DNA from 2 places in the Psychrobacillus sp. FSL H8-0487 genome. Region 1 is predicted to be linked to the other one. Evidence: riboswitches for the same ligand, from Rfam matches in the RefSeq annotation. Region 1 holds a riboswitch; the other holds the start of a gene.
What was found. Region 1 has a riboswitch for preQ1 ahead of MHI47_RS15690 (QueT transporter family protein). Riboswitches for the same ligand answer to the same signal wherever they lie in the genome.

Region 1 (5,243 bases):
AAATCCTTACTGTACTCCCATGAAAATTAAAATCTTCGATTTATAGAAAAAGACAATACGAAATTTGACGCAGCCCAATAATTTTTTAAAAAAGTGCAGCGCCTAAAAGAGAATTAAATTGTGGGTTGGACTAGGAGGCATTTGGTTCAGTGATTGTCACGTTGTAACCTAAGTTTTCAAGTCTTCGAACTGAATATCGTACAATCGATTGTTCTTTTTGCTTGTCAAAGTAATCTTCCCCTAGGTCTACGTACATTTCTTTGCGAGTTAGGAGATAATAGCTGATTCTTAAAATGGCATGAGCCACTGATATTCCTGCACGCTTTTTACCCTTTCTTGATGCAGTGCGCCTATACAGGGCTCCCAAGTAGGTTTTGGATCCTCTAACAGAATGAGCTGCTTCAATTAATGCCGATTTCAAGTACTTGTTTCCTTTTTTCATGGTAGTTGATTTCCTCTTGCCCGCACTTTCATTATGTCCAGGTACTAATCCTGCCCAGGAACATAAGTGCGCCGAACTGGGAAATTGCTTCTCCACATCTGTACCAACTTCGGCTAAAATTTGTTCGGCCATTCGAGTGGCGATGCCGGGAATGGAATCCAATCGTTCTATATCATCTTGATGGGAGGATAACCTAGTAGCTACCTCTTCGTTTAATAGCTCAATCTGCTCAGTTAGAAATTCTATATGGACCAGAATGGTTTTTAACATGAGACGTTGATGTGGATTGATATACCCTCGAAGAGCTAGCTCCAGTTCACTCTTTTTCTTCTTCATTGATCGGCGAGCAAAGCTAGCTAGTTTCTCAGGATCATTTTCGCCATCGGCGATAGCACGGAGCATATCAAGTGACGAAACACCCATGATGTCGGAGACAACGGAACCGAGTTTGATATTGGCTCCTTCTAAAACCTTTTGAATCCGATTATGTTGTTTCGCTCGCTCTTCAATAATACTTCGACGGTATCGAACCAACTCCCGTAATTCCCGCTGATTTCGGTCTGGAATAAAACTTGCTTTAAGTAGACCGTGACGAAGAAGTTTGGCAATCCATTCGGCATCCTTTACATCGGTCTTGCGACCTGGTACTGCTTTCATATGTTGGGCGTTCACTACTAAAAACTCAATGCTCTCGGCTTCTAGCAAGTTAACAATAGGCTTCCAAAATACACCTGTACTTTCCATTGCTACGTGAGTACAACCATGCTCCTTAATCCAGTCAATTAACTGTAATAGAAATACAGTTTTAGTGGAAAACGTTTGAATCTCCTTTCCTTTTGGCGTAATAATACAAGCAGTAATGGAATCCTTATGGACATCCATCCCACAAGCACGTTCAATGATTACTTCCATTGAAATCATCCTTTCTACGGCAAATAGTATTGGAGGCTGGTGCAATAACCAGAGTAGGATTAATCTCCCATGAGTGCTTCCCGTAAGGGAGCGACAGTCTGTGATGCACCGTGGTCGTTGGAGTCAGACTAACGGATGGGCTCTATGGCACCATAGTTCATCGACCTTCCTCTCCCAGCCGTAGTATCCTATACCCAGGTTTTCATATTTTCATTCTCTGTGGTGTAGCGCTGTTTTTGCGCTACATGGGTGGCTAACGGGTGCTTTACTTCAAAAAGGAGTAAAGCTTTTTTCTTATTGAATTAACGAAGCGGGTTAGTTGAAGAAGAAAATCCTTTAAAAAGATTGTAGGTTTCAAGAGTTCGAATATACTGTAAATAAAGGAGAGATAAATATGATTTGGTTAATAGTTCTTATTATTCTTTTTGTTATTATCACCTTTGCTTTATTAGTTGACAGAAGAAATAATAAAATTAGTAACAATAATCAGAATCCAATTAATTCAAATGCAAAACCAGGAGAAAGTTCCAACATCTATTTGATGGGAGATAATAGACATAAAAGTGGAGAATAACTCGCAAAATTTACCGTGTTTGTGAAGTAGTGTACCTTAGCTTTAGTTTAACAAGGCCATCTTAAGGGGGGAAATAGTGACTAAAAGCCAATTTAAATCGTGGTTCTCATTTATGTTTGTAATAATAATCGTGGTAATTGCAAAAAGTTTATGAAGAACGAAGAGGTTTATTGGGGCGAAATTGTTACTGTAATTATAGCTGGTCTTATAGGAGGAATAATAGGGATAGCTTTGATATTAATAATAAAGATTTTTAAGAAGTTATTGGAAAAACAGGGACTTTAGCAGAACAGAAATATTAGGAGTTAGTCGTAAGTGTTATTCAACTAACTGGCGCTTTAGTAAAAAAGACAGCAACATAAAATGTGCTTGAGAAACATATCCCAACTCATATTTAGGTACATTTTAAATCACCCTTTATCTTTTAACATAACCTACAAAAAAAGAGTTGCCGAAGCAACTCTTTGATCTTAAAATACAGCAAGGCAATTATAATATTGTCAAACTCCAGTCAGCTTCTTTCTTTTAGCTGTTCCAGTAATCGACGAACCTTTTCCTTCTGATTAGTTGTTTCTTCCACAAGAGGTTCGATTTCATACTTATCTTCTATTGATGAAATGTTCACTATGTCCCCTTGTTTTAGTTTAACTTTTATATCAGAACAGAGAATTTGAAGGATCTCTGTTTCATTTGGAGTTTTTAAAAAGACTGCATAATCTCCTTCAAAACGATCGAGCGTATATTTATTCGAATTCACTCACAATCTCTCCTTTGTTATTCAATAATATAGCTGCATCCCCATCATTTCTCCACATTTGCGTAGTAGTCCATTTCAAATAGCCAGCGCCCTCTTTTACTTTGGGTCCACTTGTGACGTATATTGTTTTCCCTGCTTGCAAGCTAATGTTCGGAAACTTAAATGTTTGATTACCAGCTATGGAAACTAATTGCCATTCTTCTAAATTAACAGCTGATGCACCGGAGTTGGTAATTCCCACTATTTCGCCTCTAAGGTCTTTACTAGAAATATTAATACCTATGGCTTCCGTATTAGCAATTTCAGTTGGCCCAACATTACCATTTGTTATTACGTTATAATCTACTCCATCTGTTTCCACTACTATATTACCAACTATTGCTGTGGCATATAATTGTGAACTTATCCGCTCCAGTTTTGACTTCACCTCTGCATTTGGATGACCATAGGAATTATCTTTTCCATAACTTAAAATGGTAACCTCTGGATTTACTGCTTCTATAAAATCTTGCGAGCTACTAGTGTCCGAACCATGATGTCCTGCTTTCAAAACGGTTGCTTTAACATTCGTCTCTTCTAGTATGTCTTTCTCTACCCTGATATCTGCATCTCCCATCAATAAAAAGGAAGTTTCTCCGTAAGATAATTTTAATACAATAGATGCTTCATTATTATCAGCTGATTTGTCTCCCATATGTATGACAGAGATATCTAACTCCTCATCTAGAGGAATTGTATCGCCAGTTTTTGGCACGATGAATGGTATATTTTTGTCTAATATAAGCTGTAACATTTCCTCATACGTTTGAGAAGTATGTGTTTTTCCAGAGTCCACGAAATTTTTTATAGATATAGAATTCAACACGGAATGTAGGCCTCCGATATGATCGGCATCTGGATGGGTTGCCACAACATAATCGAGCTTCTCAACCCCGTGTTTTCGTAGATAATTTACTACATCTTTTCCAGCATCTTTTGTCCCCCCATCTACTAACAAATTTTTTCCGTTTGGCGATTGTACTAATATTGAATCCCCTTGCCCTACATTTATAAAATGAACCTTCATTTTGTCTCCAGGTTCCACTGGCACTTGTGATGCTTGTATTGTTTTATCTGGTTGCTGATTGAATGTACAGCCACTAAGCAAAACGGCTATACATAGACTTACTAAAAATGTGAACTTTCTCATATAAAACCTTCCTTTTCATACTTTGCATGATTCTACCATAGGACACTAAGATTCATATATTAAAGATTCCCTTGACAGTTGATAGCTATTCGCATAGAATAACTGTTTGTGAAAACTAACGTGGTTCGAGAACCTCCCACGGAAAAAAACTAAGGAGAAATGAATAATGAAAACAAAGACTATAGCAGTAACTGGTGTTATTGCCGCTCTTTATGTCGCGGTATCTCTACTAGTGGCTCCTTTTGCATTTGGTGCAGTACAGTTTCGTATTGCGGAGATGTTCAATCACTTAATCGTATTTAATAAAAAATACTTTTTTGGTATTGTATTAGGAGTATTTATAACAAATATGTTCTCTCCAATGGCCGCTTATGACCTAACATTTGGAGTAGCACATTCCATCATTACGTTATCCCTAACGATTTTGGCGACTAAATATGTAAAAGGAAACATAGCACGCATGGTTATTAATACAGTGCTCTTTACATTTACCATGTGTATTATCGCATTTGAACTAATGCTTGCGCTAGATTTCCCATTCTTCTATACATGGTTAACCGTTGCAGCTGGCGAGTTCACCGTATTAGCTGTCGGTATCCCGATTATTATCGCTTTAGATAAACGGTTGAATTTTAAGACGCTAATCTAAATAACTTCACCCGATTCTAGAAAACTAGAACCGGGTGTTTTTTATTTTTCTATTAATCCTTTTTCCACTAAAAAGTCGTGGGCTACATCTTCGGGTTTATCTCCATCAATGTCAACTCTCGCATTCATCTTCAACATATCCTCTTCGGATATTTTACCCGCTAACTCGTTTAGTACATCCTCAAGCTCTGGAAACTTTTCTAAAGCATCCATACGTACGACTGGAGCTGCATCATATTTAGGGAAAAATCCCAAATCATCCGTTGTCGTTTGCAAGTCAAATCGTTCGATACGTCCATCAGTCGTAAAGGCAGGTATAACATCGACGTCTCCGTTTTTCAATGCTTCATACATAACATTAGGATCTAGACTTTGCGTTTCAGAAAATACAAATGGGTATGTATTTATTAAATCATCAAAGCCGTCTCCTTTTCTTTCATAAAATGCATGAGGGGCCCCAAATACCATACCACCAGTTTTAGAAGCTTCTACCAATTCTGAGTAAGTTTCTGCATTGTACTCATTATCCTTTGTATAAGCTAGTGTATACGTATTTTCAAATCCAAGTGGACTTAACCAAGTAGCCTCAAACTTTTCCTCATAGCCTTTCCTTACTTTTTCTAATACACTATCTGAGCTTTCTCCTACTTCAGATTCTTCTTTTAAAACATCCTTTAAGCCTGTGCCAGTGTACTCAACATAAAGATCAATATCACCTTTT
Region 2 (5,243 bases), 2.8 Mb from region 1:
CAAAGCATTTCCTCTTCAAGAGCGGCCTGTAGCCGAATTTCATAAGCTATATTGTAATCAAAGAGCTCAAAGATGTTAAAGCTGTCCGTACGTTCAGGAGTCGCTGTCATTCCAAGTAAGAAATTAGGCTCAAAATAATTAATAATATTCAGGTAGGAATCTGCACCCGCACGATGTACTTCGTCTATTAGTATATAGTCGAATTCATCTTTTTCGAACTGCTGTAAATGCCGTTCTGAAGAGAGTGTTTGAACTGTTGCAAATAAGTATTTTGCATTTGTGTCTTTTGAATTACCTGAAAGTATTCCGAAATCATCTTCATGACCCCCTAATATTTTTCGGTAGTCTTGAAGTGCCTTCTTTAAAATTTGTTCTCTATGAACAACGAAGAGCATCTTTTTAGGGGCAAAGTGACGAACATCAAAAGCAGATAGATATGTTTTTCCTGTCCCAGTCGCTGAGACAATTAATCCTTTTTTAGCACCGGTTTCACGAAGAGTTTTTAATTGTTTCAGCGCATCATTTTGCATTTTATTTGGTTGAATAGCAAGACTATCGGCCAATTGGTTTGTGAGATATTCTGCGTTCACTTCAAATACGTTGGAGGTTGCCTGATTAACGAAGGGCTGTTGTTCATAATTCAGATTGTAGCTGTTAATCCAATCTACAGTTAGAGGGATGGCTTCATTCCATGCTTCTTCAAACTGATTTTTAAAGTGGTGGATGATTTCTCCATCTTCCAAAGAAGTTAAATAGATATTCCATTCATAGTTAGCTTTTAAAGCGCTATCCGTTAGATTTGAGCTTCCTACTATTAAAGAATAATAGTCTTTATGTTCGAATATATAACCTTTAGAGTGGAAGCCTTTCACGCCAGTCAGACGGACTTCGACATTGTCTAGTTTTAATAATTCTTTAAACATTTTAGGTTGATTGAAATTTAAAAAAGTAGATGTCATAATGCGGCCTTTGATCCCTTTTAGCTGCAAGTCTAATAGCATAGTTTTTAAAGTTGCTAAACCACCCTCAGTAATAAAAGCTACGGAAAAAGTGAAGGTTTGGCACGTTTTCATCTCTTGAAGAAGTGTGGATAAAACATTTTCATGTGCTTTATTTGATAGCAGCTTAGGCTTAAACTGTCCTGAAACGGGATTACTTTTATCAATAAAGCCTTTATGTAAGGAATTTTTCATTTTGCGAATTAGTTGATCCAACTTGACCACTTCTTTTCATTCAAATTTTCCAAATTACATACTTTCATTCGCTATTTTTTCAACTGCTGGAATATCAGCAGCAGCAAAGTTCAGTGTATGTAAATTTTCCCGAGTAACCCATCTTGTGTCGGCATGCTCCGTTGCAATTGGAGTACCATTTAATAATTTCGCTTTATAAGTTTCGAGTCTGACGATAAATTTTTCATATTCATAAGTCGTATCTTCTACTTTTTGACCAACCACAATTGTACAATTAAATTCTTCTGTAATTTCTCGTTGTAAAGCCTGCTCGGGTGTTTCTTCAGCTTCAATTTTACCACCCGGGAACTCCCAAAGATCGGGAAGTGACATAATGGGACTTCTTAACGCACAAAATATTTCGCTTTTGTCATTTTCAATAATTGCCCCAACTACATGGACTAATTTTTTCATTATGTATCACCCTAATTTCAGTTTATACCTATATCATAGCTGATTTTAAAGTAATGATCAGCAAGAAACTTTAAATGATTGGAATTTACTGATTGTTATATATCTAACTGTGGTTTCTATATGGGTATTAATAGAGGGGGAACATTTATGATTTGCTGTTTGTTTAATAATTTATGAATGGGGTGGTATTTAAAGCTGATTGGAGAAAATGTTAAGTAGATATAGTACGGAGAGATATACAGTGAAGGCAATGAGGAACTTATTGGATAAGCCGGGGTAGGGAGTACATATAACAAAAAGTAGATACTCCACATAGTAGAGGTATCTACTTTTCTATGTTTCTGAGTCTCTTTGATAATCTAAATCTCTCCTAGGCTAAGATAGTTTGTAATATAAGCTTTAATAGCTCTTCTGTTGTTTCGGGTAATTGTTCGGGTAAGCTTAATGGATGTTTCATCTCTATTCCTCCTTTAATCTCGTATTCTATTATCAATATAGGCAATCTAGTTCAAATTTATGCATGATATTATAAAAAAGTTTTGAATCTCTTAAATGGAGATTTGGAAATTCATTTGACTAGAATGCCTATTTGACGTCTTGGTCAATATTCTATATTATGATTGCATACCCGTACTTGACCGGGAGAGGTTCATAGCTTATACCCTCTATAAAAAACTATGGATACATGACTATTCGCCATGTCCATATAATTTGGACGTGGCTTTTTTGTTTTTATCCTTTTGTTTGTATAGATTGGTCTGTGAAGCCTCTTTTGAAAGTGTTGGGAAACAGTTTTTATAGGAGGTTTTTTTATTATGTCTGGAAGAAGTCATGATGAAGGTTTGAAGGATTTAACACTGTTAGGGAACCAAGGCACAAAATATTCATTTGATTATGCACCTGAGGTATTGGAGTCGGTAGATAATTTACATTCTACTCGGGATTATTTTGTGAAGTTTAACTGCCCAGAATTCACAAGTTTGTGCCCAATTACCAATCAGCCGGATTTTGCAACGATGTACATCTCGTATATACCGGATAAAAAAATTGTAGAAAGTAAATCGTTAAAATTATATTTATTTAGTTTCAGGAATCACGGGGATTTCCATGAGGACTGTGTGAACATCATCATGAACGATTTAATCGAATTGCTAGATCCAAGATATATCGAAGTATGGGGTAAATTCACTCCACGTGGAGGTATTTCTATTGATCCTTGGTGTAATTATGGAAGACCTGGAACGAAATATGTAGAAATAGCAGATTTTCGTTTGATGAACCATGATTTATATCCAGAGAAAATTGATAATCGTTAATGGAATAATCATATGTAAGGCAGAAGTGCTAAAATCCTGAAACTAGGGGCTAGGCGCTAGAGATAGACAATCTAAAAAATTCAGAAGATGACAGCATTCTTCCTTATGGTGCTGTTTTGTCGATATAAGGGAGTTTAAACGGGTGAAGCAGGAAAAGGCAATTATTGTGTTTAGTGGAGGACAGGATAGCACGACCTGTCTGTTTTGGGCAAAAGAACGTTTTAAAGAGATTGAGACAGTGACTTTTGATTATGGGCAAAGACATAGTCTTGAAATCGAATGTGCAAAGGAAATAGCTAAGGAGCTTGGTGTAAAGCATCACATTCTGGATATGTCGCTTTTAAATCAGTTGGCACCGAATGCTTTGACGCGAGATGACATAAAGGTAGAGGACGGGGAAGATGGGGGATTGCCGTCGACTTTTGTACCTGGTCGAAATCTGCTCTTTTTATCTTTTGCTGGGGTCTTAGCGAGCCAGGTAGGTGCAAAGCATATCGTAACTGGAGTGTGTGAAACTGATTTTAGTGGTTATCCAGATTGTCGTGATATTTTCGTGAAATCCTTAAACGTCACATTAAATCTTTCTATGGATACTACTTTTGTGATCGATACACCACTCATGTGGTTGGACAAGGCACAAACATGGGAACTTGCAGATCAGCTTGGAGCGCTCGAATTTGTTCGAGAGAAAACGTTGACTTGTTATAACGGTGTAATAGCAGATGGCTGTGGGGAATGCCCAGCATGTAAGCTGAGAAATAAAGGATTAGAAGATTATTTAACTTCTAAATCTATTGAAGGAGTAACATTATGAGAATTTTATTTTATTTAGTATCGATTGTGATTGCTAATGTCGTAACAGCAGCTTTTGCACCTTTACAGTTCGGGATGTTTATCGTCCCTATGGGAACATTGTTCGTGGGTGCTACCTTCATTTTTAGAGATCTTGTACAAAACAAATATGGTAGAGCAAAGACGTACTTATTCATTTTCATAGCTTTAGCATTATCAGCATTAGTGTCATTTATGTTGGGAGATACATTATTAATTGTATTTGCATCGGCAATTTCATTTGTTGTTGCTGAAACAGCAGATACAGAGATATATACAAGATTGAAACTACCCATGGCTTGGCGTGTATTCTATAGTGGGATTGTTGGTGGATTCCTGGATTCAGTCATTTTTGTCATAATAGGCTTGAGTCCTCTGGGAGCAAATATTCTTCCATGGGAAGCCGTGCCAGCCGCTATTGTAGGGCAAATTATCGTGAAAACCGTTATTCAGACAATCGGAGCGCTTATTTTGAGTCGGGTTTATGTAATGAAGGAAAAACGTCTTCTTTCTGAATGATTATATAAAAATTAAAATATTATAATTTAGCCTTCCAATAGACTTGGAAGGCTATTTATGATTTTACAGATTATGTAGAGGTTATTGAATACAAACAAGTAGGATATAACAATTAAAAATCGTTGTTTACAAGTATTGGTTATTATTTGCAGATGCCTTATAATAAAAATAGCTTAATAAAAATCCTTAAAGTTCCAAAAAATATAGTATAAAGTTTGTGCATTTATCAATAATTCCTATTTTAACAAACAGTAACATCTTCAAAGTTGTAAAAGGTTTGTTAGTGCATTTAAGAAAATGTATTTATTGGGGAATTGGGTATCCCCTGAAGAAGGAACAAAGAATATTATCAAAAGAAATAAAGAGGAAAATGTCAGAGGTATTACCAGTTGATATAGAGATTTTATAAAAAATATAGTAGGTAAAGGATATAGATGGAGGCGGGATTATGTATTGTTCCAAATGCGGGGTAAAAAACGATGAGAAAGCAAATTTTTGCGCAGGCTGTGGCGAAATATTAAATTCTACTAAAAGTGGCGTTAAAGGTATACTGATTGCTGGAATCATCTTCTTTTTGCTAGCACTTGGTGGGGTTGGTTATGGGTTTAAGGAAATTGTTTTTACAGAGAATGAAGAGGTTGAGGGAGTTGACAGGGAAAGACCTCCAAATGAAACTGCTACAGCTCCATTAACAATTAAGACGGAAGCAAAGAAAAATGAACAAGTGAAAGGAATAGCAAAAGATAAAACACAGGTAATACAGGAAACTATGCCAAAAGTGTTCACGATTCTGACCGACGACGGGGGCCAAGGTTCTGGATTTCTTTATGGCCAAGGCGGTTACATTGTAACGAATGCACATGTTGTAGCGGGGCACACAAATGTAATAATACGGAACTCTGCTGGGAAAGAATCCGAGGCTCAAGTAATA

Region 2: another riboswitch for preQ1. It lies ahead of queF (preQ(1) synthase); the one in region 1 lies ahead of MHI47_RS15690 (QueT transporter family protein).

Annotation. Positions count from the first base shown of each region.
Region 1 is NZ_JBBOZA010000001.1:3,054,347-3,059,589, forward strand. It holds gene MHI47_RS15670 (IS110 family transposase) at 131-1,354, opposite strand; gene MHI47_RS15675 (hypothetical protein) at 1,749-1,928, shown strand; gene MHI47_RS15680 (DUF3006 domain-containing protein) at 2,440-2,685, opposite strand; gene MHI47_RS15685 (MBL fold metallo-hydrolase) at 2,672-3,874, opposite strand; PreQ1 riboswitch class I at 3,989-4,033, shown strand; gene MHI47_RS15690 (QueT transporter family protein) at 4,041-4,523, shown strand; gene MHI47_RS15695 (glycine betaine ABC transporter substrate-binding protein) at 4,565-5,243, opposite strand, start outside.
Region 2 is NZ_JBBOZA010000001.1:289,706-294,948, forward strand. It holds gene MHI47_RS01465 (DEAD/DEAH box helicase) at 1-1,214, opposite strand, end outside; gene MHI47_RS01470 ((deoxy)nucleoside triphosphate pyrophosphohydrolase) at 1,248-1,646, opposite strand; PreQ1 riboswitch class I at 2,285-2,331, shown strand; gene queF (preQ(1) synthase) at 2,462-2,962, shown strand; gene queC (7-cyano-7-deazaguanine synthase QueC) at 3,105-3,776, shown strand; gene MHI47_RS01485 (VUT family protein) at 3,773-4,312, shown strand; gene MHI47_RS01490 (trypsin-like peptidase domain-containing protein) at 4,761-5,243, shown strand, end outside.